DNA from 3 places in the Massilia sp. AB1 genome. Region 2 is predicted to be linked to each of the others. Evidence: predicted binding sites of a transcription regulator. Region 2 holds the regulator's gene; each other region holds the start of a gene.
The links. The regulator sigma-54, encoded in region 2, starts transcription at its own class of promoters, with help from an activator protein. The targets are predictions, from matches to a motif close to TGGCANGNAANCTGCTTT.
Positions count from the first base shown of each region.

Region 1: J8847_RS18060 (PEP-CTERM sorting domain-containing protein) is a predicted target of sigma-54. The motif match lies at 3,828-3,845, and genes of this name have one in related genera.
Region 3: prpB (methylisocitrate lyase) is a predicted target of sigma-54. The motif match lies at 1,213-1,230, and genes of this name have one in related genera.

Region 1 covers NZ_JAGKSG010000035.1:24,524-35,032, reverse strand. Annotated here, with positions in the region: gene J8847_RS18075 (DUF4380 domain-containing protein) at 1-825, shown strand, start outside; gene J8847_RS18070 (SOS response-associated peptidase) at 830-1,513, opposite strand; gene glf (UDP-galactopyranose mutase) at 1,703-2,857, shown strand; gene J8847_RS18060 (PEP-CTERM sorting domain-containing protein) at 3,171-3,791, opposite strand; gene zwf (glucose-6-phosphate dehydrogenase) at 4,229-5,695, shown strand; gene J8847_RS18050 (PAS domain-containing sensor histidine kinase) at 5,710-6,939, opposite strand; gene J8847_RS18045 (sigma-54 dependent transcriptional regulator) at 6,929-8,266, opposite strand; gene J8847_RS18040 (efflux RND transporter periplasmic adaptor subunit) at 8,466-9,749, shown strand; gene J8847_RS18035 (ABC transporter ATP-binding protein) at 9,776-10,456, shown strand; gene J8847_RS18030 (ABC transporter permease) at 10,467-10,509, shown strand, end outside.
Region 2 covers NZ_JAGKSG010000010.1:48,987-59,495, reverse strand. Annotated here, with positions in the region: gene J8847_RS08380 (HlyD family secretion protein) at 1-328, shown strand, start outside; gene J8847_RS08375 (hypothetical protein) at 411-806, shown strand; gene J8847_RS08370 (hypothetical protein) at 908-1,315, shown strand; gene J8847_RS08365 (hypothetical protein) at 1,400-2,662, shown strand; gene J8847_RS08360 (peptidase domain-containing ABC transporter) at 2,659-4,797, shown strand; gene J8847_RS08355 (MFS transporter) at 4,841-6,106, shown strand; gene hpf (ribosome hibernation-promoting factor, HPF/YfiA family) at 6,187-6,546, opposite strand; gene J8847_RS08345 (RNA polymerase factor sigma-54) at 6,603-8,087, opposite strand; gene lptB (LPS export ABC transporter ATP-binding protein) at 8,090-8,845, opposite strand; gene lptA (lipopolysaccharide transport periplasmic protein LptA) at 8,845-9,411, opposite strand; gene lptC (LPS export ABC transporter periplasmic protein LptC) at 9,444-10,055, opposite strand; gene J8847_RS08325 (HAD family hydrolase) at 10,070-10,509, opposite strand, start outside.
Region 3 covers NZ_JAGKSG010000042.1:10,308-20,816, forward strand. Annotated here, with positions in the region: gene prpC (2-methylcitrate synthase) at 1-260, opposite strand, end outside; gene prpB (methylisocitrate lyase) at 280-1,170, opposite strand; gene J8847_RS19385 (cation acetate symporter) at 1,386-3,047, opposite strand; gene J8847_RS19390 (DUF485 domain-containing protein) at 3,044-3,373, opposite strand; gene prpR (propionate catabolism operon regulatory protein PrpR) at 3,515-5,128, shown strand; gene J8847_RS19400 (pyridoxal-phosphate dependent enzyme) at 5,429-6,808, shown strand; gene J8847_RS19405 (PLP-dependent aspartate aminotransferase family protein) at 6,805-7,968, shown strand; gene J8847_RS19410 (IS256 family transposase) at 8,107-9,357, shown strand; gene J8847_RS19415 (methyl-accepting chemotaxis protein) at 9,408-10,509, opposite strand, start outside.

The DNA.
Region 1 (10,509 bases), on a different contig from region 2:
GACGAACACGCGGGCAATCCGGACGCGGTCAGCGTCAGTGCCTACAGCAACGACGTGCCCTACCTCGGCCACGAGGTCTGGGTCGGGCCGCAGAAGGAATGGTGGACCGACCAGGCGCTCAATCCCGAGCGCGCACGGTCGCGCGCGCAATGGCCGCCCGATCCCTACCTGAGCCTCGCACCCTATGCCCTGGTCCAGCGCACGCCGGCCGAGCTGGTGGTGGACAGCCCGCCCAGCCTGGTGACCGGGATCCAGCTGCGCAAGCGCTACGCCCTGGTGAAAGGCCAGCCGAACAGCCTGCAGCTGGACGTGCGCGCCACCAACCGCCGCGACAAGCCGGTGGCGCGCGACATCTGGTTCAACACGCGCGTGCGCCCCGACACCCGGGTCTACGTGCCGCTGGCAAGCGAAGACGACGTGCGCGTCGCGACGCAGGAAGCGGGCGATGGCCTGGTTTTCACACTGGCCGACGGCCTCATGGCGCTCGAACCGCCCGCCGGCACGGCGCGCAAGGGCAAGCTGCTGATCCAGCCCTCGAGCGGCTGGATGGCGGCTTTTCACGGCGGCCAGGCTTTCATCATCCAGTTTCGCCACTACTCCAGCACCGCCATCCATCCCGACCACGGGCAGGTGGAGCTGGCCCGGGAAGTCCAGGGTGTGCTGGAGATGGCGCTGCATGCGCCCTTCGTGAAGCTGGCGCCCGGCAAATCCATGCGCGCCTCCGAGCGCTGGACCTTGCTGCCCTACGAAGGCCCGGCCACGCGCGAAGCCCACCTCGCTTTCCTGCGCCTGCACGCGAAGGCGCTCGGCCTCGCCGGACTGTGAGGCCTCAGAACAGCGAACCGTTGGGGGACGGTTCTTCGACCTTGCGCACGGTGCGCGGCGCGGACCAGGCTTTCATGCGCTCGGCCGGGAAGTGGCGCAGGAAGCTGCGCGCCGTGTCCAGGTCGCGGCACCCGATCCAGTCTTCGACTTCGTCCGGCCGCAGGATCACCAGCGAACGCTTCTCGTCGTCCGGCTTGTGCATGCGCCGCATCAGCGGATGCTCGTCGGCGTTGATGGTGATCTGGGTGAACGAGGCCTCGATGCGGCCATCCGCCTCGCTCCACTCGCGCCACAATCCGGCCACGTGGAACAGCGCGTCGTCCTCCATGCCGATGCCGTAGCGCTCGGCGCGGCCGCTCTCGTAGCACGGTTCATAGAAGCAGGTCATCGGCACCGCGCAGAACTGCAGGCGCCGCCACGCGGGCGCGAAGGAGCGTTTTTCGCCCAGCGACTCGGCGCGGGCGTTCATCGTATCGAACACCTTGACGCCCGGTGGGATATGCCGGCGCGGCACCATGCCGTAGCTGGCCAGCGCGGGCGCGGGACGGCCTTGCGCGCCGAGGCGCAGGATCGGCGCCTGGTAGTCCTTCCAGATTTCATCGGGCCAGCGCCAGTCGGCCGGCAGTTCGCTGAAGGCGCCGATGCTGCCGAATTGCTCCGGCGTCGGCGCGCGGTAGTTCACACACATGGTCGGTTCGCATTCCTAAGAGAACATGAATGATAGCAGCGCCTGCAAGCGTCCACGAACGCGCCAATTGTGCGATATGAACTGCCCCTTCAATGATATATTTTTAGCAGCATTTTTACTGCCCCTGCAATGCATTCCAAATAACACCGCCGATCAAACAGAGCGGAAAATTCACCATAGGAACGACACATGAACAAGCACATCGCCATCGTCGGCGCTGGTTTCTCCGGGGCTGTCATCGCGAATCAGCTCGCGCACGCGGGCTACACCGTGGACGTCTTTGAATCGCGCAGCCACATCGCAGGCAACTGCCATTCGGAACGCGATAGCGAAACCGGCGTCATGGTGCACATTTACGGCCCGCACATCTTCCACACGGATAACGAACGGGTCTGGGAATACGTCAACCGCTTCAGCGAATTCAAGCCTTACGTGAACCGCGTCAAGGCCATCACGGGCGGCAAGGTCTATACGCTGCCGATCAACCTGCTGACCATCAACCAGTTCTTCGGCAAGACCCTGCGTCCGGCCGAGGCCGAGGAATTCCTGCGCGAACTGGGCGACAAGACCATCGAGAATCCGACCACCTTCGAAGACCAGGCGCTGCGCTTCGTCGGCCGCGAGCTGTACGAGGCCTTCTTCAAGACCTACACCATGAAGCAGTGGGGCCTGCACCCGAACCAGCTGCCGGCCAGCATCCTCAAGCGCCTGCCGGTGCGCTTCAACTACGACGACAACTATTTCGCCCACAAGTACCAGGGCATGCCGGCCGAGGGCTACACCGCCCTGGTCGAGCGCATCCTGGACGTGCCTGGCGTCACCGTGCACCTCAACACCCGCTTCAATCCGGATGCCAAGGGCGACTACGCCCACGTGTTCTACAGCGGCCCGATCGACGCCTGGTTCAAGCATGCGGAGGGCCGTCTGCCCTACCGCACCCTGGACTTCGAGATGTTCCGCGACAAGGGCGACTACCAGGGCAACGCCGTCGTCAACTATTGCGACGACGCCGAGCGCTATACCCGGATCACCGAGCACAAGCACTTCTCGCCCTGGGAAAGCCACGAGGGCACGGTGTGCTACAAGGAATACAGCCGCCAGTGCGAGGAGAAGGACATTCCCTACTATCCGATCCGCTTGGCGCGCGACAAGCAGCAGCTGGAGCTGTACGTGAACCTGGCGCGCCAGGAAACCAACGTGACCTTCGTCGGCCGCCTGGGCACCTACCGCTACCTGGACATGGACGTGACGATCAACGAGGCCCTGAATACCGCAGACCAGTTCCTGGCCTGCGCGCGCGACAAGGCCGCCATGCCGGCGTTCACGATCGACCCGCTGGCTTGAAACACCATCCGCCCGCGCCCGGTATGGCGCGGGCGCGACCCGCTAGCAGGGCTTCGCGCTGCGGCGGGTCAGACGCTGGATCAGGATGGCCGAAGCGCCGCCGATCGCGACGCCGAAGCCCTGGATTGCATGGTGGCCGTGTTGTGCATGCAGCCTCGATATTTGGTTCGCGGCCTGCCCCCGGAAGAATTGGAAAGGCTGGGGCGGAAGCGACCGCATGCGGCGCATCCCGGTATACGCCTGCTTGAATGCGAATGGCCGGCACTCGCCGGCCATCAAGGGCCGCGGGCGCCGAATGGCGCCTATCGAGCGATCAGTGCGCCTGCTTGCGCTTGCGGCCCAGCGCCAGGCCGGCCAGGGCAACGCCGAACAGCGCCAGCGTGCCGGGTTCCGGCACTGCGGCGACCGCTTCTTCGACGAAGCTGAAATTGTCGACCATCACGTAGTCGCCCCAGCCGCCGCTGATCAGTTCTGCATAGGCGATGCCCGCGTGCGCCAGGCCGAAGTAGTCGCCGTCATTCGAACCCCACACTGCGTTCACGCTGGTCGATTCGAGCGCGACGCCGGTGCTGTCGTAGGCGGTCAGAGTCCAGTTGACGTCCGAAGCGCCCCAGTTGAAGGCGAAGGCGCTGACCGAGTTGGCGAAGTCGAAGCGTAAGCCGTTCGTGTTGCCCTGTGCATTGTCGACGTAGGCCGCGCCGCGGGTGTTATACGAGCCGGCATAAGTGGTCGAGGTGCTGATCGACCCGTCGATGCCGCTGATGCTGAGGTTGCCGGCAGTGAGGCTCGGGACCCAGCTGTTGCCCATTGCGTCGAAATTGACGACCGTGACGGTACCGGTCAGGACCGGATCGCCCTTGCCGGTGACCGGAGCAGCGACGGCGGCGCTGGTGAAAGCGGTAGCGAGGATCAGGGAGAGAAGCGTGGTTTTCATTATTGTCTCATTCAGGTTGGAAATACTGTGGCATGTTTAGCAATTAACGTGCCATGCATGCAATATCGCGCGATATCAATAACTTAGGAAAAGAGACTCTTCCCGATGTAAAGATTTTCGACAAGAATCATGCCGCTGAGGAAGCAAAACGCCGCCTCTCCGCACATGGAAGGACAACAGCGGTTATCATTCATTAATGATTGACCGGGTGGTAAGCCGACTGGCTGACATGACGACATTCAAGCATACCGACCTGCTACCCTCTTCGCACCCCGGGCCGGCCACAAGCCGCATCCCGGCCGCGTGCATACGCCGCCGCCGACAGCGCCCTATGCAGGGCGGCGCGGCGGCCTTGATCCGGCCCAGCCGGCCCGGCAGCCCGCTTTTGGCGGCGCGCGCGCCGGAGCGACCAATTAACTTTTACTGCATAGAGCGACATGATTCCCTCGACTGAGATTGACAACGGCCTTCCCCTCGACATGGTGATCTTCGGCGGCATGGGCGACCTGGCGATGCGCAAGCTGATGCCTGCGCTCTACATGGCCTACCTGCACGGCAACCTGCCCGCCACGACCCGCATCCTGTCCACCGGCCGCCAGGACTTCGACCGCGACGCCTATCTCGCCCACGTCGGGGAGCATTCGCGTTCCTTCATCAGCGCCGCCAACTTCAACGAGAAGACCTGGGACGGGTTCCTCAAGCTGCTCGAGTACGTGCGCCTGGACGTGCAGGCCGCACCTAGCTTCGGCGCCCTGGCCCAGGCCTCGCGCGCCGGCGCCCAGCGCGTGTTCTACCTGTCGACCGCGCCCACGCTGTTCACCACCATCTGCGACAAGCTGGCCGCCGCCGGCCTGGTCGATGCGCATTCGCGCGTGGTGCTGGAAAAGCCGCTCGGCCACGACCTGCCCTCGGCCATCGAGATCAACGAAGCGGTCGGCAAGCACTTCGCCGAATCGCAGATCTACCGCATCGACCATTACCTGGGCAAGGAGACCGTGCAGAACCTGATGGTGCTGCGCTTCGGTAATTCCATCCTGGAACCGCTGTGGCGCGCGCCGAACATCTCGAGCGTGCAGATCACGGTGGCGGAAGAAATCGGCGTGGGCAGCCGCGCCGGCTTCTACGACAGCACCGGCGCCATGCGCGACATGCTGCAGAACCACCTGCTGCAGCTGCTATGCATCGTGGCCATGGAGCCGCCCACCTCGCTCAACGCCGACGCCGTCCGCGACGAAAAGCTCAAGGTCCTGCGCTCGCTGCGCCGCTTCACCCTGGCCGACATCGCGCGCGACACCATTCGCGGGCAATACACCCACGGCGTGAGCGGCAACCAGGAAGTGCCGGGCTACCTCGAGGAAAAGAACGTCCCGGCGGACAGCAAGACCGAGACCTTCGTCGCCCTGCGCGCCCATGTCGACACCTGGCGCTGGTCCAAGGTGCCGTTCTACCTGCGCACCGGCAAGCGCATGCAGCGCCGCTCGTCCAAGATCGTGGTCGAATTCGCCAATCCGCCTTTCCCGCTGTTCCCGGACGCGCCGGGCGGCGTGGCCAACCGCCTGGTCATCGAGTTGCAGCCGGAAGAAGCGATCAAGCTGCAGATCATGGCCAAGCAGCCGGGCACCGGGATGCAGATGCAGCAGGTCACGCTCAACCTCGACCTGCAATCGGCCTTCCAGCAGCGCCGCGCCGAAGCCTACGAGCGCCTCCTGATCGACGTGGTGCGCGGGCGCCTGACCCACTTCATGCGCCGCGACGAACTGGAAGCCGCCTGGGCCTGGGCCGATCCGATCATCGAGGGCTGGGGCACGCTGGGAGAGAAGCCGCACGCCTACGCGGCCGGCTCCTGGGGCCCGGCGGAATCCTTCGCGCTGCTGGCGCGCGACGGCTTCGCCTGGGTCGAGTGATTTAAAAGCTCGCATCAGAAGCTGATAATGAAGCGCGCGCCCTTCCCGACCGGCCGGGCGTAGCGCACGGTGCCGCCGTTGGCGTGCACCAGGTGGCGGACCATCGCCAGGCCGATGCCGCCGCCCTGCTTCTTGGTAGTGAAGAAGGGCGTGAAGATATGGGCGGCGACGTCCTCGGGCACGCCCGGGCCGTCGTCGGCCACCTCGATGCGCAGGCGCGCGCCGCGCACCAGGCGTGCGCTCACCTTCGCCTGCGCCTTCTCGACGCCCGCCGTGGCCTCGAAGGCGTTCTTCAGCAGGTTGATCAGGGCCTGTTCCAGCTGGCCCGGGTCGGCCACCAGCTCAAGCGATCCCGGCTCCACCGAAAACTCCACCATGCCGCCGCGCGCCCGCCACAGCGGGTTCACCAGGGCGCCGATGCGCTCGAACATCTCGGCCAGGCGGATGCGTTCCGGATGGGCTTCCGGCACGTTCGACAGGCTGCGGTAGCTCGCCACGAAGGCGACCAGGCTGTCGGCGCGGCGGCGGATCGCGTCCAGCGCGGTGCCCAGGTCGGCGCCCAGGTCGGGGTCCAGGCCCTCGGCTTCGCGCACCAGGTCGTAGGCGGTATGCGAGAGCGAGGCCACGGGCGTCAGCGAATTCATGATCTCGTGGGTCAGCACGTGCACCAGCTGGCGCCAGGCGTTCAGGGCCTCGGCTTCCAGCTCGGTTTCGACCGGCATCAGGGCCGCGAGGCGCTGGGGCTTGCCATGCAGGCTGATCGAGGCCACCGCCACCAGCGCGCGCTCGGCGCCGCGTTCGGTCTCGAACTGCATCGTTGCACGACGCTCGGCCGGCTGGGCCGCCAGCTGGGCATAGAGCTCGGCGGGATCGGTCGCGCGTCCGGGCGCGGTCAGCTTGCGCGCGTTGGCATTCAGCGGCGCCACCGTTCCCGGGCCGGAAGCGCCGTCGATGCGGAACAGCGCGATCGGTGCGAACTCCAGGCGCGCTTCCAGGGCCAACGCGTTGTCGACCAGGCTTTGCTGCTCGATGTTGAGGACTGCCGTCGCGGCGGCGGGATCGGGCCGCCAGGAAGCCAGGCCCCGCACGCAGCGCCACAGCACGAACAGGCAAGGCAGGATACCCAGCAGGCAAAGGACGGCCAGGCGCGGGGACGCGTGCAAGGCGCCTGCGCCCCAGGACAGCGCGCCCACGCCGGCGACGGCAAGCACGACGCCGGCCGCCTGGACCCGCCTAGATGCCATGCTTGCCCAGCTTGCGGTACAGCGCCGCGCGGCTCAGGCCCAGCAGGCGCGCCGCCATGCTGATGTTGCCGTTGGCCTTGTCGAGGGCCGCCGCGATGGTCTCGCGCTCCAGGTCGCCCAATTTGAAGGCGCTGTCCTCTGGCGGCGCCGCGGGCGCAGTCTGGATCGCGGGCGCGGCCAGGCCGAAGTCCTCGAAGCGGTACTCCGGCTGGCTGGCCAAAATCACGGCGCGCTCGCAGGCGTGGCGCAGGGCGCGCACGTTGCCCGGCCAGGACCAGGCGCACAGGCGCTCCATGGCGCTGGGAGCGAGCTCGCGCACCGGCCGCTGGTACTGGGCTTCGTACAGCGACAGGTAATGGTGCAGCAGGCCCGGAATATCGTCGCGCCGTTCGCGCAGCGGTGGCACCCGGATCACGATGGTGTTCAGCCGGAACAGCAGGTCGGGCCGGAAGACCGCGGGGTCGAACAGGCGCGCCTCGTCCAGGTTGGTCGCGCTGACGATGCGCACGTCGATCGCTTCGGGGCGGTCGGCGCCGATCGGGGTCACCTCGCGCCGTTCCAGCGCGGTCAGGAGCTTGGTTTGGGCCGGGAGCGGCATATTGCCGATCTCGTCGAGGAACAGGGTGCCGCAGCGTGCGGCCTGGAAGCGGCCCGCGCGGTCGGCCTTGGCGTCGGTGAAGGAGCCGCGCCGGTGGCCGAACAATTCGCTCTCGAAGGTCGATTCCGGCAGCGCGCCCATGTCCACCGCCAGGAAGGTGGCGCCGGCGCGGCGCGAGGCCTGGTGGATGGCGCGCGCGACCAGCTCCTTGCCGACGCCGTTCTCGCCCAGCACCATCACGTTCGCCTCGGTCGGCGCGACGCTGGCGATCATCGCCTTCACCTCGCGCATGCCGGCGGATTCGCCCATCAGGTTTGACGCGCCGGCCGCGCCGCTGGCCGCGCGGCGCGCCAGCGCACCTTCCACGGCGGCGATCAGGCGCGCATTGTCCCAGGGCTTGGTAATGAAGTCGCTGGCGCCGCGCTTGAGCGCTTCCACCGCCAGCGGAACGTCCGCATACGCGGTCAGGGCGATCACGGCGGGCGGACGCGGCAAGGCGCGCAGGCGGTCCAGCACGCCCAGGCCTTCGGAACCGTCGATGCGGCCCGGCGTGAAGTTCAGGTCGAGCAGCACCACGTCCGGGGTGCGCGCCGCCAGCAGCGCGGCCAGCCGGCCTGGGTCGTCCAATGTCTCGACCATGCCGTGGCGGCGGCGCAGCAGCATCTGCGCCGCGCAGGCGACATCGAGGTCGTCGTCGAGGATCAGGATGTGTGCGGTGGAGTCGGCCATTGGCTGGGTCGGGGAAGTGGGATTGCCATTCTAGCAGCGCGCCATGCCCGTGGGGACAGGCAGAGGCCGCCTGTCCGGAAGCGCACACCCGGAAGTGTCCGGATACGGACAGTTGGCTGTCCAAACCGCCCGAAACATGGCCAAAAAGGCACTGGCACGGAGCTTGCAGAGAGGAAGGCATTTTGTTTCGAGACCGATCATGGACCGACTTCCTCCCCATGCCGTCACCGGCGCCGCCATGGACACGGTGCTGCCCAAGCGGCGCGGCAAGCTGGCCCTGCGCATCGTCGCGGCGGCGGCCGTCCTGCTCGTCCTGGCCTGGGGCGCCTGGCAGCTGATGCCGCACGGCCTGCAGGTGGACCGGCAAGACCTGCGCATCGCGCGCGCCGTCTCCGGCGTCTACCGCGACGATATCGTCGTGCGCGCCACCGCCGAGCCGCTCAATTCCATCATCCTCGATTCGGTCGAATCCGGCCGTGTCGAGGAAGTCTTCGTCCAGGACGGCTACGCGGTCCGGAAGGGCCAGCTGCTGTTCCGCCTGTCCAATCCACAGCGCAACCTGGAGCTGCTGGAGCGCCAGGCCGAGCACGCGCAGCAGATCTCCAACCTGGCGACCCTGCGCGTCGCCCACGAAGCCGGCCGCACCGATCACCAGCGCCGCATCGCCGACCTCGAATTCGCGCTCGAGCAGGCGCAAAAACAGTACGCCCGCAACAGCCGCCTGGCCGCCCAGGGTTTTATCTCCTCGGTCGCGCTAGAAGAATCCAGCGACAAACTGGCCCAGCAAAAGCGTGCGTTGCAGGTCGAGCGCGACAGCATCGCCACCGAAGAGCGTGTGCGCCGGCAAGGCTTGCAGCAGATGGAAACCGCGATCCGCGGCCTGCAGTCCGGCCTGCAGCTGGTGGATGCGACCGTGGATGCGCTGGCGGTGCGCGCGCCCGCCGACGGCGTGCTGACCGACTTCCGCCTGCAAGTGGGCGAGACCGTGCGTCCCGACCAGCACATCGGCCGCATCGACGATCCGAAGCGCTTCAAGCTGACCGTGCTGATCGACGAGTTCTACCTGAGCCGCGTGGCGGCCGGGGTCACCGGCAGCGTGGCCCAGGGCGAGCAGCACTATCCGGTCAAGGTGCGCACCGTCTTCCCGCAGATCCGCGAGGGCCGCTTCACCGCGGAGCTGGTGTTCGCGGACCGCCAGCCGGAAGTCATCAGCCCCGGCCAGAGCCTGGACGCGCGCCTGACCCTGGGCCGGCCGGCGCAGGCCCTGATGCTGCCGACCGGCCCCTGGCTGGGCGACAGCGGCGGCGCCTGGGCCTTCGTCCTGTCGCCCGGCGGCGGCGAGGCGCGCCGCCAGCCGCTGCAGCTGGGCCGCCGCAACAACAGCCAGGTCGAGGTGCTGTCCGGCCTGAAGGCCGGCGACCAGGTCGTCACCTCCGGCTACGCGCCTTTCGGCAAGGCCGAACTGCTGCAACTGAATCCATGAACACCCTCCATCACAAGGAAGCCACCATGCTCAAACTGACAGGCGTCAGCAAAGTCCACGTCGCGGGCGAGGTCCAGACCACCGCCCTGGACCGCATCGACCTCGACATCGCCGCCGGCGAATACGTCGCCATCACCGGCCCTTCGGGCTGCGGCAAGTCCACTCTCCTGAGCGTGCTCGGGCTGCTCGACGTGCCGACCGAGGGCGAATACTGGTTCGAGGGCCAGAACGTCGCCGGCTGGAGCGAGACCAGATTGAACGAACTTCGCCGCGGGCGCGTGGGCTTCATCTTCCAGAGCTTCAACCTGATCGAGGAACTCAGCGTCCACGAGAACGTCGAACTGGCCCTCGAGTACACGGGGACGCCGGCCGCCGAGCGCCGCCGCCGCGTGACCGAGATCCTGGAGCGCCTGGGCGTGGCCCACCGCGCCAAACACCGTCCTTCCCAGCTGTCGGGCGGCCAGCAGCAGCGCGTGGCGATCGCGCGTGCGCTGGTGGCGCGGCCGGCCATGCTGCTGGCCGACGAACCGACCGGCAACCTGGACACCGCCCACGGCGACGAAGTGATGCGCCTGCTGCGCGCCATCAACGCCGAGGGCACGACCGTCGTCATGGTCACCCACTCCCCGGCGCACGCGGCCCAGGCCTCGCGCACCCTGCACCTGCTCGACGGCCGCGTGGTGGTCGACGCGCTGCAGGCCGCGTGAGGAGCACCGCATGAACCTGCGCGACTTCCGCATCGGCTGGCGCCTCCTGGTCA
Region 2 (10,509 bases):
GACAGTATGGCTGCGCTACGCGGCCTTCCCGTACCAGAAATTCGGCATGGCGCAGGGAGAGGTCAGCCGCATCAGCAGTTCGCCGATCGCACCGCAGGACTTGCCGGCGGGGCAGGCGCAGGCCTTGCTGGCGGGCGCGCAGGCGAACGAGCCCTTGTACCGGATCGAAGTACGTCTCAAGGAGCAAAGCGTGGACGCCTATGGAAAGCGGTATCCGCTGGTGGCGGGCATGGCGCTCGAGGGAGACGTGGTGCAGGACCGGCGCAGGGTGTGGGAGCTCGTGCTCGACCCGCTCCTGGCGGCACGCGCCAGACATGGGACCTTGTAGGCCGCGGCGAAGTGCGCGGCCGAACGGACGGTCCGGCAAGGGGCCGGACCGATCAATCGCAGTAATCATCGAAGGAGACTAGATGCGAATCTTGCAGCAAAGTGAAGTGGCAAGCGTGGCCGGCGGCCTGATGGCCGAGCCGACCATGGACCCGAATTTCAGCGGCCGCTACGGCTGCCCGGACGGCTACTCGGGCGTGACGCTGTACACCACCACCGTCACCCAGTCCTACCCCTCCGGCAGCACCACGAGCGGCATGGGCACCGGCTCGACCACGGCCACCATGCCGGCGCCGAAAGTCGAGACCAGCACCCGCTACGAGTGCCTGCCGCCGGTGAATTCCGGCTCGACCAGCGGCAGCGGTTCCACCGGCAGCGGTTCGACCGGCAGCGGTTCGACCAGCTCCAGCGGCGACAGCAGCAGCAGCAGTGCTTCCGACCAGAGCGAAGACGACGAAGGCGTGTGCATGGTGCCTTGAGCGCACCAGTGACGCCCCCCCAGATTTCGCCCCTGCCATGCAGGGATGCGAAAGCAAGTGCCGGCAAGGTCCGGCGATTTTTAGTTTGATTGGAGATTCAAATGCGTGTCTTAGAAAAACAAGAAGTTACCGTGGTTTATGGCGGCCTGATGATGGCGGCCGATGGCGATTCCGGCGGCAGCACCGGCTCGACCAGCACCAGCAGCGGCAGCAGCACCGCCTTCCCGAACTATTGCCCACCGGGCTATGCCGGCACGACCACCATGACCCAGTCGACCACCACGACCGGCTTCAGCACCTCGGGCACCATCAGCGCGACCGGTCCGGTCCCGGGCGCGAGCGGCACCCTGAACTCGCCGACCACCTCCACGACCACGACCTACACCCAGCAGTGCCTGCCGGTTTCGTCGGGTTCGTCGGGCTCCACCAGCTCCTCGTCGTCGCCGAGCACCTCGAGCTCGAGCAGCTCGGACAAGCCGGAAGATGACGAAATGTCCTGCAAGCCGTAATCTGCTGCGCTAAGCGTCTGAACTAGCATCACCGGCACGACAGGGCCGGCCACGCCGTCCCTGTCGTGCCATACCAGCTTTACAATGACCTATTTTTGCCTTGCCATGCCCGGATTCCGCCGTCTTCGCCATTTGCTCATTTGCTCGGCTGCCTGGATCGCCGCCCCCGGCATCGCCGCGCCGCTTCCCCCGGCCAGCCGTATCGATATTCCGGTGGCGCTCGACCAGGGCGCCTCCATCACGATCGAGGTCGCGTGGCCGGAGAACCGCACGCCGCGGGCGCTCGTGGTCGTCGTACCGGGCTCCGGTGGCGTAGCGGATCCTTACCTGGGCTCCGAATTGAAGCGGGCCGCCTACGACCCGGACAGCCGCGGCGGCACGACGGCAAGCCTGCTGGCCGCGGGCTATGCCGTCGCCTACTACGGCCAGCGTGGCTACGCCTTGCCGCGCACATGCATCCGCGGCGATACGCCGGCGGCACGCGCGGCTTCCTTCGTGCAGCACTGCGTCGACTACCGGCTGCGTGCCGGCGTCAGCCTCTCGTCGATCACCGCCGACACCGGCCGCGTGTTCACCGCGCTGCGGGAACATCCACGCACCGGGAAGCTGCGGCAGATCGCCCTGCCGTTTTCGGAAGGCATGCATCACGTCAGCGTCCTCGCCGGGCAAGGCGCGATCCAGCCGGCGGGCATCGTCTCGATCGGCGGGCCGCAGGTGCCGGTCTCCCACGTCGCCTGGTACCAGACCAGCCGCGAGCACTTTGCCGCGCTTGCCAGGAAGGCCTTCGCCCGCTGTCCGGACAAGCAGCTGACGGTGGAAAAGATCTTCAGCTGCGCCGGCAGCCCAGGCACGCCGCCGCAGCTCGACAGGATGCGGGAATTCGCGGGCGGCGAAGTGCTCAGCCGCGAGTTTCTCCCGCTACGCCAGCAAATGTTCCGCGACATCTACCGGCTGGGCCTCCATGACAAGGTACTGCCGGAGAACGCCATCCTGTCGGCCAGCTTCGAGGGACACCCGATGCCGGTGGGATGGAATCTCCGCTACGCCCAGGAGCAACAAAACGCGAACAAGACCACCTTGGAACAACTGGGCCCCTACACCGGCAAGGTGATCTACCTGTTTGGCGCGCAGGACTATTTCTTCCCCCTGCCCGCGCCGGGGCCCTGCCGCGTCGAGGGCGCCAAGACCTCCGCGCCGGCCGATTGCAGCGTCAAGCTGGTGGATGGCGTCAGCCACGGCCTGGAAGACGCCGGCGGATTCCCGCCCGGCGCGGTGCTGGATGAAGTGGTTCGCGCGCTCGACGATGTCAACGCGGCTGCCGCGCGGCCTGAAGGACAAGTCCGATGACACCCAAGCTGCAAACCCAGGCGGCCGAGTGCGGCCTGGTTTGCCTGGCGATGATCGCCACGGCGCACGGCCAGCACTGGGACCTGAACGACCTGCGCCGCCGTTTTCCCCTGTCGCTCAAAGGGGCCACGCTCGAGAGCATCATCGCGTATTCGGCCGAGCTGGGCCTGGCCGCACGCCCCCTGCGCCTCGACCTGGACGAACTGCGGGAACTCGTGCTTCCCTGCATCCTGCATTGGGACCTGAATCACTTCGTGGTGCTGGAAAAGGTCTCGCGTGCGGACATCACCATCCTCGACCCGGCGGTGGGCCGGCGGCGCGTGGCCATGGCCGACGTGTCGCGCCACTTCACCGGTGTCGCCCTGGAGCTCACGCCCACCGTCGAATTCGAGGAACAGCCGCCCAAGCCGCGCCTGAGCCTGTCGAGGCTGACCGGGCAGGTGTCGGGCGTGTGGCGCTCGCTGGCGCAGATCTTCGCGCTCGCGCTGGTGCTCGAGCTGTTCGCGATCACCGGGCCGATCCTCAACCAGCTGGTGCTCGACAACGTCCTGACCTCCGGCGACCTGGACCTGCTCGACGTCCTGATCGCCGGCTTCGCGCTGCTGCTCCTGGTCCAGACCTTCATCGCGCTGGTGCGCTCCTGGATGGTCATGGTGCTGGGGCAGACCGTCGGTCTGCAATGGGTCGGCAACGTCTTCGCGCACATGGTGAAGCTGCCCGCGGACTACTTTGAGAAGCGCCACCTGGGCGACATCACCTCGCGCTTCTCCGCCGTCGGCGCGATCCAGCGCACCCTCACCACCTCGGTCGTGGAAGCCATGCTCGACGGGCTCATGGCGATCACCTCGCTGGTCATGATGTTCGTGTATGCGCCGGTGCTGGCCGTGCCGGTCCTGATTTCCTGCGCCGCCTACGCACTGATGCGCCGGCTCAGCTACCAGCCCTACCGCAACGCGGCGGCCGAGCGCATGGTGCTGTCCGCGAAAGAGAACACCCATTTCATCGAAACCATCCGCTCGATCGTCCCGCTCAAACTGTACGGCCGCGAGGACGAGCGCCGGGCGCGCTGGCAGAACCTGATCGTCGAAGTGCAGAACCGCGATATCAAGACCGCGCGCATGAACATCTGGTACGCCTGCGCCAACACCCTCATCTTCGGGATCGAGAACCTGGTGATCTTCTGGCTCGGTGCGCGCATGGTGATCCACGGCCAGACCGGCGTGGCGGGCGGGATCTCGGTCGGCATGCTGTTCGCCTTCCTCAGCTACAAGGGCCAGTTCACCGGCCGGGTCGCGGGCCTGATCAATTACACCGTGCAGCTGCGCATGCTCAGCCTGCACACCGAGCGCCTGGGCGACATCGTCCTGACGGAACGCGAACGCGACACCGAGGACGGCAACATTCCCTACAACGACCTCGAACACCTGGAGCCGTCGATCGAACTGCGCAACGTCAGCTTCCGCTATGCGACGGGCGAGCCCTGGGTACTCAAGGACGTCAACCTGACCATCCGCTCCGGGGAAAGCGTGGCCATCACCGGGCCCTCGGGCGCGGGCAAGACGACCCTGCTCAAGATCGCGCTCGGCCTGCAGCAGCCGACCGAGGGCGAGGTGCGCTACGGCGGCATTCCGATTCGCCAGCTCGGCCTGGCGAACGTGCGCAAGAAGATCGGCACCGTGATGCAGGACGACGCGCTGCTGTCGGGCAGCCTCACCGACAACGTGACCTTCTTCGATACGCTGCCGGACCGGGAGCGCGTCGAGCAGTGCGCCAGGCTCGCCAACCTGCACGAGGAGATCGTCAGGATGCCGATGGGTTTCCACACCCTGGTGGGCGACCTGGGCACCGGCCTGTCGGGAGGACAGAAGCAGCGCCTGCTGCTGGCGCGGGCGCTATACAAGCAGCCGAAGATCCTCGCGCTCGACGAGGCCACCAGCCATCTCGACGTCGACAACGAAAAGCTGATCACGGAAGCGCTCAAGCGCATGGACGTGACGCGCATGATCATCGCGCACCGCCCGGAGACGATCAAGGGCGCGCAGCGCATCATCAAGATCAAGGACGGCGCTGTGATCGAGATGATGCAATCGGTCGATCCTGGCCGCCGCATCGAAGAAGCGCAAGCCGTGTCGTAGGCCGCATGGCCTGCGCAAGACAGACTTTCAAGACTCCCCTCGCATGAACAAGCCCTCCCCTGCCTCGAAGGCCAGCCTCGTCCTCAACAGCCTGCCCGCCACCGCCATGGGTTTCGCCTTGTGCGTCCAGATCTCGGCGCTCAGCTGGCTGCTCAGCACCAGATACCACCTCGCCATCCACGAGATCGGGATCGTCTGGGCCGCCGGCCCCGTAGCCGGCATGCTCGGGCAGGTGCTGGTCGGCTTGTCCAGCGACAGGACCTGGCTGTGGGGCGGACGCCGCCGTCCGTTCATCCTGCTCGCCGGCATCACCTCCTCCCTCTCGCTCTATCTGCTGACGAAGATCGACAAGCTGGCCGGCGCCCTGGGCATCGCCGACCTGGTGATCGTCGCCGGCGCCGTCGCCCTGGCGCTCGACTTGTCCATCAATATCGGCCTGAATCCGGCGCGCGCCCTGATCGCGGACCTGACGCCGGAGGGCGAATCCCGGACCCGGGGATTCTCGTGGATGCAGGCCATGTCGGGATTCTGGGGAGTGGTCGCCTACCTGATCGGCGCTTTCATCGGCAACGAGACGCTGATCCAGGCCGGCTGCCTGATCGTCCTGGTGTTCGCCTGCGCCACGCTGTTCGTGAAGGAAGCGCCTGTGCTCGCGAAAACGGAAACAGCGCATGCGAGCGTCTCCACCGGCACCGAGTGGCCGGAACTATGGAAGATCTGGATCGCCCATGGGTTCGCGTGGTTCGGAATCCAGGCGATCTTCGTCTACCTGATCGCCTTCGTGCAGGCCTATCTCGTTCCCGCGGCCGCCGCGGGAGCGGCCGCATCCGGGAAGGTCGTCGCCGTCTCCTTCGCCATCATGAACGTCGTCGGCTTCATCGTGCCGGCGCTGGCGCTCCCGCGCGCATCGGGCAGGTTCGGGCGTGTCAGGGTGCATGCCGCCTGCCTGGCCCTCATGGCCGGCGCCTGTCTCGCCATCGCCTTGTTCGCGCGCAGCCAGGCCTCGCTGTACGTGCTGATGGCGGTCGCCGGCATCGGCTGGGGCGCCGTCATCAGCCTGCCGTTCGCCATCATGAGCGAAAAAATCGACCGCCAGCGCATGGGCTTCTTCATGGGCATCTTCAACCTGTCGGTCGTGATCCCGCAGCTGGCCACCACCCAGGTCGGCTTTCTTCTCGCGAAAGGCGCCGGCGCCCACACATTGTTCCTGATCTCCGGCACGGCCCTGCTGATCTCTTGTTTCCTGTGGACATTGGTAGCCGACCCGGGCGCTGCGCCCAGGCAGCTCGGGAGCGTCGCCGCTCGCTAGGGAGGAATGCGGGAAAGGAAAGGCTGGATGCAAAAAGGGCGCCCCCTCAGACGCCCTTAGCTGGTATGCCCTGCTGCCGGTCAGGCCGCAGCGGCTTCTTCGCTGCCTTGATCCGGCAGGCGTTTGATCGCCTGGTGGTTATGGTCTTTCAACATCTGCTTGTGTTTCAGAACCTGCCGATCCAGCTTGTCCATCAGCGTGTCGATCGCGGCATACAGGTCTTGGGCGACACTCGCCACGTGCAGGGTCTTTCCGGACACCTGGACGTTAATCTCCGCTTTTTGCCTTTTTTCTTTTTCAGTGAGGTTGTCGACGGCGAGGAAGACATGGGTATCGATCACTTGATCGAAATGCCTGATGATGCGCTCGAGCTTATTCTGAACGTATTCACGGATAGCGGGAGTCACTTCGAGATGGTGGCCACTGATTGTGAGGTTCATACACACTCCTTTGAAAAGCGCGCCGCCCAGGCGCAAGGCAGGAGTGGGCAGCGCTGTTACAAGGCTTTGCGGAGGCTGACGGGAGGGATCTTGAGCGCTTCTCGGTATTTGGCGACCGTCCTGCGCGCAATGACCATGCCTTGTTCCCCGAGCATCTCCGCGATCTTGCTATCGGATAAAGGATTCTTAGGGTCTTCTGCTCCTGTCAATTGCGCAATGAGAGCGCGGATCGCCGTCGAGGAGGCTTCTCCCCCCGCTTCGGTGGCGACGTGGCTTCCGAAGAAGTATTTCAACTCGAACATGCCGTGCGGGGTCAGCATGTACTTCTGCGTTGTAACACGAGAAATTGTGCTTTCGTGTAGGCCTAGTGTATCAGCAATCTCACGTAAAACAAGGGGACGCATCGCAACCGCGCCGTGGGAGAAAAAGTTCTTCTGGCGCTCCACAATCGCCTCTGCCACACGCAAAATCGTATCGAAACGCTGACGCATATTCTTGATCAGCCATTTCGCTTCCTGCAGCTGGGCGTTCATCTGCCCTTCGCACTTGCCCTGCTTCATCAGCGACGCATACAGGCTGTTCACCCGCAGGCGCGGCATCACGTCCGGGTTCAGCATCACGGCCCAGCCGTTCTTGGCGCGGCGCACGATCACATCCGGTACCACGTAGTCTGACACGTTCGAGGCGAAGGCCGCGCCCGGATGAGGATTGCACTGGCGCACCACGGCTTGCACCTCGCGCAAGTCTTCGTCGTCGCAATCCAGCGCCTTCTTGAGCTTGCTGTACTCGCGCTGGGCGAACCAGCTCAGGTAGCCTTCGACGATCTTCAGCGCCAGGCGGCGCGTCACCAGGGGCACGCCCTGCATGCGGCGGATCTGCAGCGCCAGGCATTCGCCCGCGCTGCGCGCGCCCACGCCCACCGGGTCCAGGCTCTGCACCAGCGCCAGCGCGCAGCGCAGCTCGTCCATCTCGATCTCGAGCTCTTCCGGCAGGCGCGCATGGATCTCGTCCAGCGGTTCTTCCAGGTAGCCGTTGTCGTCCAGCGCGTCGATGACCAGCTCGGCCAGCGCGCGGTCGCGCGCGGAACAGCCGGTGACACGGATCTGCTCCATCAGGTGCTCGCGCAAGGTGACGGAACTTGCTTCCAGCTGCGGGCGGCCGTCTTCGTCCTCGCCCCCGCCCGCGCCGCCGCCCGAACCCCAGTCGGCGTCCGGCGCGTCGCGCTCGCCGTCGCCGCCTTCGAAGCCTTCGCCGTTCTCGCCCGAGGCGGCGGAGGCCTCCGACGCGCCCTCGCCTTCCTGCGCGGGAGCGGCGGGCGCTTCGCCAGTGGCGGGCGCGTTATTGATGGCGCCGTCGGCCAGCAGGCGCACCGAACGGTCGAGCGGGTCGTCGAGCCGCTCGAGCAGGGGATTGTCGGACAGGATCTGCTCGATCTCCTGGTGCAGCTCGAGCGTGGACAGCTGCAGCAGCCGGATCGACTGCTGGAGTTGCGGCGTCAGTGCAAGATGCTGCGATGTGCGGAGTTGCAGGGACTGTTTCATGTCTACATGCGGAAGTGTTCACCCAGATAGACGCGGCGCACGGATTCGTTGGCGATAATATCATCCGGCCGGCCCGAGGCCAGCACCGCGCCCTGGTTGATGATGTAGGCGCGGTCGCAGATGCCGAGCGTCTCGCGGACATTGTGGTCGGTGATGAGCACGCCGATCTTGCGCTCCTTCAGGAAGCGCACGATGCGCTGGATCTCGATCACCGCGATCGGATCCACGCCGGCGAAGGGCTCGTCGAGCAGCACGAAGCGCGGGTTGGTCGCCAGCGCGCGCGCGATCTCCACCCGGCGCCGTTCGCCGCCCGACAGCGACATGGCCGGGTTCTCGCGCAGCTTCTCGATCTGCAGCTCGGCCAGCAGGGTGTCGAGGCGCTCGCTGATCTCGTCCTTGCCCAGCGGCCGGCCATCGACCTGCTGCAGTTCCAGCACCGCGCGGATGTTCTCCTCGACGGTGAGCTTGCGGAACACCGAGGCTTCCTGCGGCAGGTAGGACAGGCCCAGCACCGCGCGCCGGTGGATCGGCAGGCTCGAGATATCGGTGCCGTTGATGTCGATCGAGCCGGCGTCCGAGGGCACCAGGCCGACGATCATGTAGAAGGACGTGGTCTTGCCGGCGCCGTTCGGGCCCAGCAGGCCGACCACTTCGCCGCACTCGACCTGGAGCGAGACGTCGCGCACCACCAGGCGCTTGCCGTAGCTTTTCTGCAGGCCCTTGACGATCAGGGTGCTGCCGCTGTCGCGCGCCTCCATCAGGGCTTCCCTGCCGGAGCCGGAGCCGCCGGAGCGGCGGTGCGCTTGGGCGACAGGATCAGGGTGCCGCGGCCGCCGCCCACCTTGCTCTGGCCGCTGGCGTCGTTGCGCACGCTGGCCACTTCCTTGCGGTTGTCGTAGGAGATGAAGGGGGCGATGATCTCGTTGGTCACGCGCTTGCTTTCCAGCTCCTTGACCACGGCGTCGGCGAACAGCTTGACCATCTCGGAGCGCTCGTCGTATTCGATGCGCTGGGCCTGGCCTTCGACCCACAAGTCGGGGCCGCCGTCGCGCTTCTGGCGGAAGGTGGCGACCTTGCCCGGGTTCGCGGTCAGGGTCACGCTCATGTAGCCTTCCGGGGTTTCCTTCACCAGCGCGCGGTCCGACTTGAGCACCAGGGTGCCGCGGGTGACGACCACGTTGCCGGTCAGGATGCGGGTCTGGGTGACTTCGTCGACGTCGAGCGAATCGAAGTTGATGACGGCCTGCTTGAGCGAGTCGGCGCGCTCGGCGAAGGCCGTGAGCGACAGCAGGGAAAGGCAAACGGCAGCGAATAGTTTCTTCATGGTGTGCTGGGTCCTGGGTTGACGCGGCGCCTTCATTGTCGGGCGCCGCGCGGCGGATAGACGATCTGGCCGCGGCTGGCGATGTGCATCTTCTGGGTCGCGTTGTTGGCCACCATGCCGGTGCCGCGCACGCTGGAGGCGCCCAGCTGCATCTCGATCGGCTGATCGGTCTTGAGGATTTCCTCGTCGGGCAAGGCGGTCAGGGACTGGGTGCGCACGCGCAGCGCTTCCGAGGTGGCCGTGCGCGGGCGTTGCAGGTCGACGTTGCCGAGCATGTCGACGCGGTGCTCCTGGTGATAGATGCGCGCGCTGTCGGCGGTGACGGTCATGGCCGGGCGGCCCGGCTCGACGCCGCGCAGCACCGGCTGCACCACGGTCGAGACGTCGCCCTCGGGGATGTGGGTCAGGCGCTTGCCCGACACCAGGTAGCTCGGCTGGCCGCCTTCGGTCATGCGCACGAAGGAGAAGTTCTCGACGATGTAGTCGGGTTCGGTCGGCGGCCCGCCCAGGCGCGCATTGGTGTCGTCGCCGTCGAAGGCCTGCAGCAGCCAGAAGCTGCCGAAGGCGCAGAACACCGCGATCATCATGATCGTCAGCAGCTTCCAGCGGTGCGCGGTGCGCTTGTTGGTGAGGTAGGCGGCCATGGCGCGTCGGCGAATCAGGCGAAGTAAGGCGCGAGCGCCTGTTCGTAGGTGCCCTGGGCGCGCATCACCAGGTCGCACACTTCGCGCACGGCGCCGCGGCCGCCCGCGTTGCGCGTCACGTAGTGGGCGCGGTGCTGGACTTCCGGATGGCCCGAGGGCACGGTGACGGCGAAGCCCACGCGCGTGAACAGCGGCAGGTCGATCACGTCGTCGCCGATGTAGCCGCATTCCTCCGGCGTCACGCCGGTTTTCGCCAGCAGTTCGGCGAAGCCGATGCGCTTGTCGTGGAAGCCCTGCCACACGTGGGTGATGCCCAGGTCGGCGGCGCGCTTGACCACGATCGGCGAATTGCGCGCGCTGATGATGGCGGTCTGCACGCCGGTCTTGTTCAGCAGCTGGATGCCCAGGCCGTCGAGCACGTTGAAGGTCTTGGTGACTTCGCCGTCCGGGCCGT
Region 3 (10,509 bases), on a different contig from region 2:
AGGCCGCGCAGCGACTTCAGCTTGGCCTTGTAGCCCTTCAGTTCCGCGAGGGTCGGCAGCTTGCCGTGCACCAGCAGGTAGGCGATCTCTTCGAACTCGCAGCGGTCGGCCACGTCCAGGATGTCGTAGCCGCGGTAGTGCAGGTCGTTGCCGGTCTTGCCGACCGAGCACAGCGCGGTGTTGCCTGCGGCGACGCCCGACAGGGCGACGGATTTCTTCGGCTTGAACGCCGGGGTATCGTTGTTCTGCGTAGTGGTCATGCGTGAATCTCCTGGATGATTATTTTGCTTTATTGGCGGCGAACAGGGCGTCCAGCTTCTGCTCGTAGCTGTGGTAATCGATGCGGTCGTACAGTTCGGCGCGGGTCTGCATGGTGTCGATCACGTTCTTCTGGGTGCCGTCGCGGCGGATCGCGTTGTAGACGTTCTCGGCCGCCTTGTTCATTGCGCGGAAAGCCGACAGCGGGTACAGCACCAGGCCGACGTTGGCGCTGGCCAGCTCGTCGACGGTGAACAGCGGGGTCGAACCGAATTCGGTGATGTTGGCCAGCACCGGCACCTTGACGGCGTCGGCGAACTGCTTGTACATCTCGAGGCTGGTCATGGCTTCCGGGAAGATCATGTCGGCGCCGGCTTCGACGCATGCCACGGCACGCTCGATGGCGGCGTCCAGGCCTTCCACGGCCAGCGCGTCGGTGCGGGCCATGATCACGAAATTCTCGTCGGTACGCGCATCGGCCGCAGCCTTGACGCGGTCGACCATCTCGCCCTGGCTGACGATCTCCTTGCCCGGACGGTGGCCGCAACGCTTGGCGCCGACCTGGTCTTCGATGTGGCAGGCGGCCGCGCCGGCCTTGATCAGCGAGCGCACGGTGCGGGCCACGTTGAAGGCCGAGGCGCCGAAGCCGGTGTCGATGTCGACCAGCAGCGGCACGTCGCACACGTCGGTGATGCGGCGCACGTCGATCAGGACGTCTTCCAGGCCCGAGATGCCCAGGTCGGGCAGGCCCAGCGAACCCGCGGCCACGCCGCCGCCCGACAGGTAGATCGCGCGGTAGCCGGCGCGCTTGGCCAGCAGTGCGTGGTTGGCGTTGATCGCGCCGATGACCTGCAGCGGGGATTCTTCCTGGACGGCCTTGCGGAAGGCGGCGCCTGCGGAGTATTGGCTCATGCTTAGTCCTTTCTGATGCGTTTGAGAGTGTCGGGCTTTCTTAATGCAAACGGCGTGCCACCCTGCCCGCCCCAGTATTTTCAAGGACTTGCAACACCGTTTCAGGCGAAGATGTTTCAGTAACGTTTCATTATGAAACATGTGCAAACAAAATGAAACGCCAGCAGGCATAAAAAAACCCCGCCGCAGCGGGGTTCAAACGGAAGCTTGATCGCTCAGTGGGCTGCGGCAGCCGCTGCGCCGATACCGGTTTCGGAACGCACTTCCTGCGCCTCGAAGCCAGCCTTGTCGATCGCGGCGCGCGGGCTCTTGTCGGTGACCGAGAAGAACCAGATGCCGAAGAAGCCCACCGCCATCGAGAAGATCGCCGGCGAGGTGTAGGGGAAGATCGGCGCGGCATTGCCGAACACGTCGACCCATACCGACTTCGACACGATGGTCAGCACGACCGCCGTGGCCAGGCCCAGGAAACCGCCCACGGTGGCGCCGCGGGTGGTGCAGTCCTTCCACAGCACCGACATGAACAGCACCGGGAAGTTGGCCGAAGCGGCGATGGCGAAGGCCAGCGACACCATGAAGGCCACGTTCTGCTTTTCGAATGCGATCCCCAGCAGCACGGCGATGACGCCCAGTGCGATGGTGGTGATCTTCGAGACCTTCAGTTCGTCCGCGCTATTGGCCTTGCCCTTCTTGAACACGGTGGCGTACAGGTCGTGCGACACGGCCGAGGCGCCGGACAGGGTCAGGCCGGCCACCACCGCCAGGATGGTCGCGAAGGCCACGGCCGAGATGAAGCCCAGGAAGACGTCGCCGCCCACGGCCTTGGCCAGGTGGACCGCCGCCATGTTGTTACCACCCAGGAGCTTGCCGGCTGCATCCTTGAACTCGGCGTTGGTGCCGACCAGGACGATCGCGCCGAAGCCGATGATGAAGGTCAGGATGTAGAAGTAGCCGATCCAGGTGGTGGCCCACAGCACCGACTTGCGCGCCTCTTTCGCGCTCGGGACGGTGAAGAAGCGCATCAGGATGTGCGGCAGGCCGGCGGTGCCGAACATCAGCGCCATGCCGAAGGAGATGGCCGAGATCGGGTCCTTGATGAAGCTTCCCGGGCCCATGATGGAATCGCCCTTGGCGTGCACTTCGGTCGCGGTGGCGAACAGTCTTTCAGGGCTGAAGTTGTACTGCGCCAGCACCGAGAAGGCCATGAAGGACGCGCCCGACAGCAGCAGCACGGCCTTGATGATCTGCACCCAGGTGGTGGCGGTCATGCCGCCGAACAGCACGTAGACCATCATCAGGATGCCGACCAGGACCACGGCGATCCAGTATTCCAGGCCGAACAGCAGCTTGATGAGCTGGCCGGCGCCGACCATCTGCGCGATCAGGTAGAACGCGACCACGACCAGCGTGCCCGATGCCGCGAACACGCGGATGGGCTTCTGGTGGAAGCGGTAGGCGGCCACGTCGGCGAAGGTGTAGCGGCCCAGGTTGCGCAGGCGCTCGGCCATCAGGAAGGTGATGACGGGCCAGCCGACCAGGAAGCCGATGGCGTAGATCAGGCCATCGAAGCCGTCCAGGAACACGGCGGCGGAGATGCCCAGGAAGGACGCGGCGGACATGAAGTCGCCCGCGATCGCCAGGCCGTTCTGGAAGCCGGAAATGCCGCCGCCCGCGGTGTAGAAGTCGGAAGCGGAACGGGTCTTGGCCGCGGCCCACTTGGTGATGAACAGGGTCAGGACCACGAAGATCGCGAACATGCTGATCGCGGTCCAGTTGGTGGCCTGCTTGGTGGCCTGGCCGAGGTCGGGCGCGGCCATTGCGGCGCCGGCGGCGCCCAGCAGCGCGAGCGCCGCAGCGGTACGGATCATGGGCTTCATGCGACCACCTTCTCTTTCGGCTGCGCGACGCGTGCCTTGATGGCGTCGGTCAGTTCGTCGTATTGGCTATTGGCGCGGCGCACGTAGATGCCCGTGATGACGATGGTGAAGAGGATGACGAACAGGCCCAGCGGAATGCCCCAGGTCATCACGCCTTCTCCAATGCGCGTGCCCATGAATTCCTTGTTGAAAGCGACCAGGACAGTGAAGCCGTAGTACACGATCATCATTGCCCAGGTGAGGGTCCAGCCGAAACGCGAACGGGTCGCGACCAGCTTGCGGTAGTTGGGGTCGTTCTTGACCCGCTGTACGACGTCTTGGTCCATCTTGTGTCTCCTATTTTGTAATGCCTGTGCGGTGCATACCTTGCAGGTTGAGAGCCATCCTACGGCGACCCCCTTACCTCATTCTTACGCTTGCTTACGCCTATCTGACAGCCTCGCCTCGAAATGCTCTACACTTCGGGCATGAGCTATTCCACCCGCAGCCCCGCGGACGGCGGCGACAAGCCCGTCATCTGGACGGTATCGGTTTCGCGCCTCTCCGACCTGTTCCGCGACATCACCCTCGAGTACGATCACCTGGCTTCGATCGAGCCGCTGCATCTCGGTTTCGACGAAGCGGCAAAGCACATCCGCGAACGCATGGCGACCGAGCGCTGCGACGTCGTCATCGCGGCGGGATCGAACGCGGCCTATCTCAGGGGACGGGTGTCGGTGCCGGTGGTGGTGGCCAAGGCCAGCGGCTTCGATGTGATGCAGGCGCTGGTGCGGGCGCGGCGCGTGTCCTCGCGCATCGGCGTGATCAGCTACCAGCTGCCCTTGCCGGAACTGGCCGAGTTCGCGTCGACCTTCGGCGTCGATATCGCCCAGCGCACCTACGTCACCGAAGAGGATGCGCGCGCCAGCATCAACGAATTGAAAGCTGCCGGCGTCGAGGTGATCGTCGGCGCGGGATTGATTACCGACCTGGCCGAGGAAGCGGGGCTGACAGGTGTGTTCCTGTATTCGGCGGCCTCGATCCGGCAGGCCTTCGACGATGCGCTGGAACTCGCGCGCCTGACCATGCTGGAAGCGAACCGCGGCCGCCGTACGGCCGGCAGCGATACGCGGCGTGCGCGGCGTGGGCTCAACGATTTACGCGGGGATTCGGCCGCCATGGAAAGGCTGCGCCAGACCGTGGTGCTGTATGCACGCTCGCCGGCGACGGTGCTGATCCAGGGCGAGACAGGCAGCGGCAAGGAGCTGGTGGCGCAGGCGATCCACCGCGAAGGACCGCGCCGCGCCGGGCGGCCTTTCGTGGCGGTGAACTGCGGCGCCATCGCGGAATCGCTGCTGGAATCGGAACTCTTCGGGCACGAGGAAGGCGCGTTCACGGGCGCGCGCCGCGGCGGCCATGCGGGTCTGTTCGAGGCGGCCAATGGCGGCACCCTGTTCCTGGACGAGATCGGCGAAATGCCGCTTGCCTTGCAGACGCGCTTGCTGCGCGTGCTGGAAGAGCGCGAGGTGATGCGCGTGGGCGGCACGCGGCCGGTGCCGATCGACGTGCGCGTGATCAGCGCGACCCACTGCGACCTGGAAGCGCGCGTGCGCGAGGGGCGATTCCGGGCCGACCTGTTCTACCGCCTGGCCGTGCTGCGTTTGAGTTTGCCGCCGCTGCGCGAACGCGTGGAGGACATCGCGCCGCTGGCGGAATGGTCGCTCAAGAATGCGCTGGCGGCGCTGGATGCGCGGCCGCATCCGAATCTGCATGCGGAGGTCAATGCGTGCGCGCCGCTGCTGGAGGCCTACGACTGGCCGGGGAATGTGCGCGAGCTGCGCAACCTGGCGGAGCGCCTGGCCCTGTTTTTGGCGGCGGAGCCCTTGCAGGCCCTGACGCCGAGCTTCCTGCTGTCGGTGGCGCCGGAGCTGGCGCGGCGCGAGGCTGCAGCTGCGCAGGCGATCCAGGTGCCTGCCGCCGAGCCGTCGGCGGAGACGATTGCCGAGGTCCTGGCCCGCTTCGGCGGCCAGCGCGACCTGGCGGCCCGCCACCTGGGCATCAGCCGCACGACCTTGTGGCGGCGGCTGAAATCACAAACCTGATCCATCCCCTCGCCGCCTACCAACGTCGTCCCGGCGAAGGCCGGGACCCAAGTTTGCGTGCGTTACCCCTACGTGTGACCTCGGTTGCTACGGAACGAACTTGGGTCCCGGCCTCCGCCGGGACGACGTTGTTCGGGGCTGCGTGACCCTCCAGCGTCGCGCCTTAACAAAAGTTTAACTAACTCCAACACCACAGCCCCAAAAAAGCCGTATTATGTTTCTTTACTATGGCCCGGCGTCCACCCAGCGCCGGCTCGTCGTAACACGGCGTCCCACGAGGCCCAGCTCATTGGAGGCACTATGCAACATGCGTCGCAAGCTGCACTGTTTTCATTGATTGGCGATACCCCGCTGGTGGAAGTGACCCGCATCGATACCGGTCCCTGCCAGCTGTTCCTGAAACTCGAATCGCAAAACCCCGGTGGCTCGATCAAGGACCGCATCGGCAAGGCCATGATCGAAAAGGCCGAGCATGACGGCCACCTCCAGCCCGGCGGTACGGTGGTCGAGGCGACTGCCGGCAATACCGGCCTGGGCCTGGCCCTGGTGGCGCGCATCAAGGGCTATCGCGTAGTGCTGGTCGTCCCCGACAAGATGGCGGCCGAGAAGATCCTGCACCTGAAGGCGCTCGGCGCCGAGATCCACCTGACCCGCTCCGACGTCGGCAAGGGCCATCCGGAGTACTACCAGGACTACGCCGCCCGCCTGGCCAAGGAAATCCCCGGCGCCTGGTTCGCCGACCAGTTCAACAACCCGGCCAATCCCTGGGCCCACGAACACTTCACCGGTCCGGAAATCTGGGACCAGACCAACCACAAGCTGGACGCCATCGTCGTCGGCGTCGGCTCGTCGGGCACCCTCACCGGCCTGTCGCACTACTTCAAGAAGACCCAGCCGCACCTGGAATTCATCCTGGCCGACCCCAAGGGTTCGATCCTGGCGGAGTACGTCAACACGGGCCACCTGTCGAAAGATGCCGGCTCCTGGGCCGTGGAAGGCATCGGCGAGGACTTCATTCCCGGCATCGCCGACCTGTCGCGCGTGACCAAGGCCTACACCATTCCCGACGAGGAAAGCTTCAACACCGCGCGCCTGCTGCTCCAGCAGGAAGGCATCCTGGGCGGCTCGTCCACCGGCACCTTGCTCGCCGCTGCGCTGCGCTACTGCCGCGAACAAACCCGGCCCAAGCGCGTCGTCACCTTCGTGTGCGACACCGGCACCCGCTACCTGACCAAGGTCTACAGCGACGGCTGGATGGTCGACCAGGGCCTGCTCGCCCGTCCCAAGCTGGGCGACCTGCGCGACCTGATCGGCCGCCGCTACGACGCCGGCGAAGTGGTGACGGTGTCGCCCACCGATACCCTGCTGACCGCCTTCAACCGCATGCGCTCGAGCGACCTGCAGCAGCTGCCGGTGATCGACAACGAAGGCCGGCTGGCGGGCCTGATCGACGAATCCGACCTGCTGCACCACGTGACCACCGAACCGGGCCGCTTCGGCGCGCCGGTGTCGAGCACCATGACGGCCCAGCTGCAGACCTTGCATCCGGCTGCCAGCATGCAGCAGCTGCGCGAAGTGCTCGACCGCGGCCTGACCGCCGTGATCACGGACGGCCCCAGCTTCTACGGGCTGATCACGCGCTTCGACCTGCTGAATCATTTGAGAAGGACGCTTTCATGACCGAATCCAGGAAACACATCGCCACCCGCGTCATCCACGGCGGCCAGGCGCCGGAGCCGAGCACCGGCGCCGTGATGCCGCCGATCTTCGCGACCTCCACCTTCCGCCAGGAGAGCCCGGGCGTGCACAAGGGCCTGGACTACGGCCGCTCGCACAACCCGACGCGCTGGGCGCTGGAGCGCTGCGTGGCCGACATCGAAGGCGGCAGCGCGGCATTTGCCTTCGCTTCCGGCCTGGCGGCGATCGCGGCGGTCCTGGAGCTGCTGCCCGCTGGTTCGCACATCGTCGCGGGCGACGACATGTACGGCGGCACCTACCGCCTGTTCGAGCGCGTGCGCCGCGACAGCGCCGGGCACAGCTTCACTTATGTCGACCTGGCCGATCCGGACGCACTGGCCGCCTCCTTGCGTCCCGAAACGAAGATGGTGTGGGTGGAGACGCCCACCAACCCCATGCTCAAGCTGGCCGACCTGCACGCCATCGCTTCGCTGTGCAAGGCACGCGGCATCCTGACCGTGTGCGACAACACCTTCGCCAGCCCCATCGTCCAGCGCCCGCTGGAGTGCGGCATCGACATCGTGGTGCACTCGACCACGAAGTACATGAACGGCCACTCGGACGTGATCGGCGGAGTGGCCATCGTTGGCGACAATCCCCAGCATGCCGAGCGGCTGGGCTTCATCCAGAACGCGGTGGGCGCGATCCAGGGGCCGTTCGACAGCTTCCTGGTGCTACGCGGGATCAAGACCCTGGCCTTGCGCGTGGAGCGCAGCAGCGCCAACGCGCTGGCCCTCGCGCAGTGGCTGGAACGCGAGCCGAAGGTGCGCAAGGTGCACTATCCGGGGCTGGAGTCGCATCCCCAGCATGCGCTGGCGAGGCGGCAGATGAACGGGTTCGGGGGGGTCGTGTCGATCGACCTGGATACCGACCTGGCGGGGGCACGGCGCTTCCTGGAACGCTGCGAGGTATTCACCCTGGCCGAGAGCCTGGGCGGGGTGGAGAGCCTGATCGAGCATCCGGCCTTGATGACGCATGCGAGCATTCCAGCGGAACGCAGGGAGGAGCTGGGGATTGGGGATGGCTTGATTCGGCTATCTGTCGGGATCGAGCATCTCGACGATCAGCGCGAAGACCTGCAGCGCGCCCTGGCCGCCATTTAGCACCACTAGCTCCGTCGTTCCGGCGACGGCCGGAACGACGTGCTAGCGGTGAGGACTGACGGAGGACGAGCCTGTCAGAATTTTTGTGTTGCTGAGGTCATGAAATAATACCGAAAGGGAAATTCCATGACCGAAGCAATGACTACCAAAAAGCCGAAGAAACCGAAGTCGCCTGACCTGATTCCTGTTGAACTGATCGACCAGTTGCTGGCGCAAGTCCAGAGCAAGGATGCTGAATCGATCCTGGGCGAATCTGGCCTTGCTGGCCAACTCAAGAAGATGCTGGCTGAGCGCATGCTCGCTGCTGAGCTGAGCCACCACTTGGCGAACGAGGGCGAGGATAGCGAGAACCATCGTAATGGCAGCAGCGCCAAGACGGTACTTACTCCAGCTGGCGAGCTGCGGCTGAACGTGCCGCGTGACCGGCTGGCGACGTTCGAGCCAAAGCTGGTGGCCAAGCACCAGCGACGCATGCCAGGCTTTGACGACCATGTGATCGGCATGTACGCGCGCGGAATGAGCGTGCGTGAAATCCAGGGGCACTTGCTCGAGCTGTACGGTACTGAAGTGTCACCGGACTTGATCTCCACCATCACGGATGAGGTATTGGAGGAAGTCGCCCAGTGGCAGCAGCGGCCGCTCGAAGCGATGTATCCGATTGTCTATTTCGACGCTTTACGCCTGAAAATCCGGGACGAAGGCACGGTCAAGAACAAGGCTGTGTACCTGGCGCTTGGCGTACGCGCTGACGGTCGCAAGGAAGTGCTGGGCTTGTGGATCGAGCAAACGGAAGGCGCCAAGTTCTGGCTCAAAGTCTTCAATGAACTGAAAAACCGTGGCCTGGACGATGTCTTGATTGCCGTGGTCGATGGTCTGCGAGGCTTCCCGGAAGCGATCGAAGCGGTCTATCCGCAAGCGCAGATCCAGACTTGCGTCGTGCACTTGATTCGCAACTCGCTCAATTTCGCCAGCTGGAAGGATCGTAAGCCGCTCGCGGCTGCTCTCAAATCAATCTATCAGGCTGCGTCAAGCGATGCTGCTGCAAAGGCGCTGCAGGACTTTGCAGAGAGCGACTGGGGCAAGAAATTCCCGACTGTCGCAGCAATGTGGCAGCGACAGTGGGAACAGGTGATTCCATTCTTCGCTTACCCACCTGAGGTGCGAAGAATCATCTATACCACCAACGCCATCGAGAGCATGCACATGCAGCTACGCAAGATCGTCAAGAACCGTGGACACTTCCCAAGCGACGATGCAGCCAGCAAGCTGCTCTACCTGGCCTTGCGCAATATTGAGAAAGACTGGAAGATGCCACCCATCATCTGGAAGCAGGCCGCGAACCAATTCGCCATCATGTTTGGCGAACGATTCACCAATGCATTGAGCTGATTCTTTAAACAGACCTCAGCACACAAAATTCCTGACAGGTCCCGGAGGACTTAAAACATGGCCAGCTCGCGCCTTCCGCTCTCAGCCCGTACCTTGAACGTCCCCACCAGCTCCGACAACTCCGCCGCCTGCTGCCGCATCGACGCCGCCGCAGCCGCAGCCTGTTCCACCATCGCCGCATTCTGCTGCGTCGACAAGTCCATCTCCGCAATCGCCCTGCTCACCTGCTCCACGCCGCTCGCCTGCCCTGCGCTGGCCTCGTGAATCGCCCCGAGGATCCCGGCCACGTCCTGCACGTGCTGCAGCACCGCCCGCATCGTCGACCCGGCCGCTTCCGCGATCCCGGTCCCGGCCTCGATCTCCCCCGCCGATTCCCCGATCAGCTGCTTGATCTCCTTTGCCGCTCCAGCGCTGTGCTGCGCCAGGTTGCGCACCTCCGCCGCCACCACCGCAAAGCCGCGCCCTTCCGTCCCGGCACGCGCCGCCTCGACCGCCGCGTTGAGCGCCAGGATGTTGGTCTGGAAGGCGATGCTGTCGATCATGCCCGTGATGTCCACGATGCGGTCCGCCGACGCCCTGATCGCGGCCATGCGCGTCACCAGCTGCTCGACCGCCTTGGCGCCTTCGATGGCCACCGTGGACGCATTCTGCGCCAGCGCATTCGCCTGCCGCGCACTGGCGTTGTTCTGCACGATCGCGCTGCCGAGGGCGTCCATCGCCCCCACCGTTTCGCGCAGCGCGTCGGCCTGGCGCTCGGTGCGCTGCGACAGGTCCTGGTTGCCGTGGGCGATCTCGCTGGAGGCCGAATCGATGGCCTGCGCGCCCTGCAGGACCTGCGACACGGTCGAAGACACTCCGTGGGTCATGCCGTTGAGCGCATCGAACAGGCGGCCGATCTCGTCGCGGCGCGCATGGCGAATCACCGGGCGCAGGTCACCGTGGGCCACCTGCTCGGCCAAAGTCACAGCCTGCTGCAGCGGCCCGACGATGTTGCGGGTCAGGGTCCAGGCCAGTGCGGCGCCCATCGCCAGCGCGCCCAGGCCCAGCATCAGGAGCAGCGCCTTGCTGAAACTGGAAGCGGCGGCCGACTCGTCGGCCAGGCGGTGCGCTTCGGCGGTCTCGAAGGCCAGCAGGGTTTCCAGCGCGGCGATG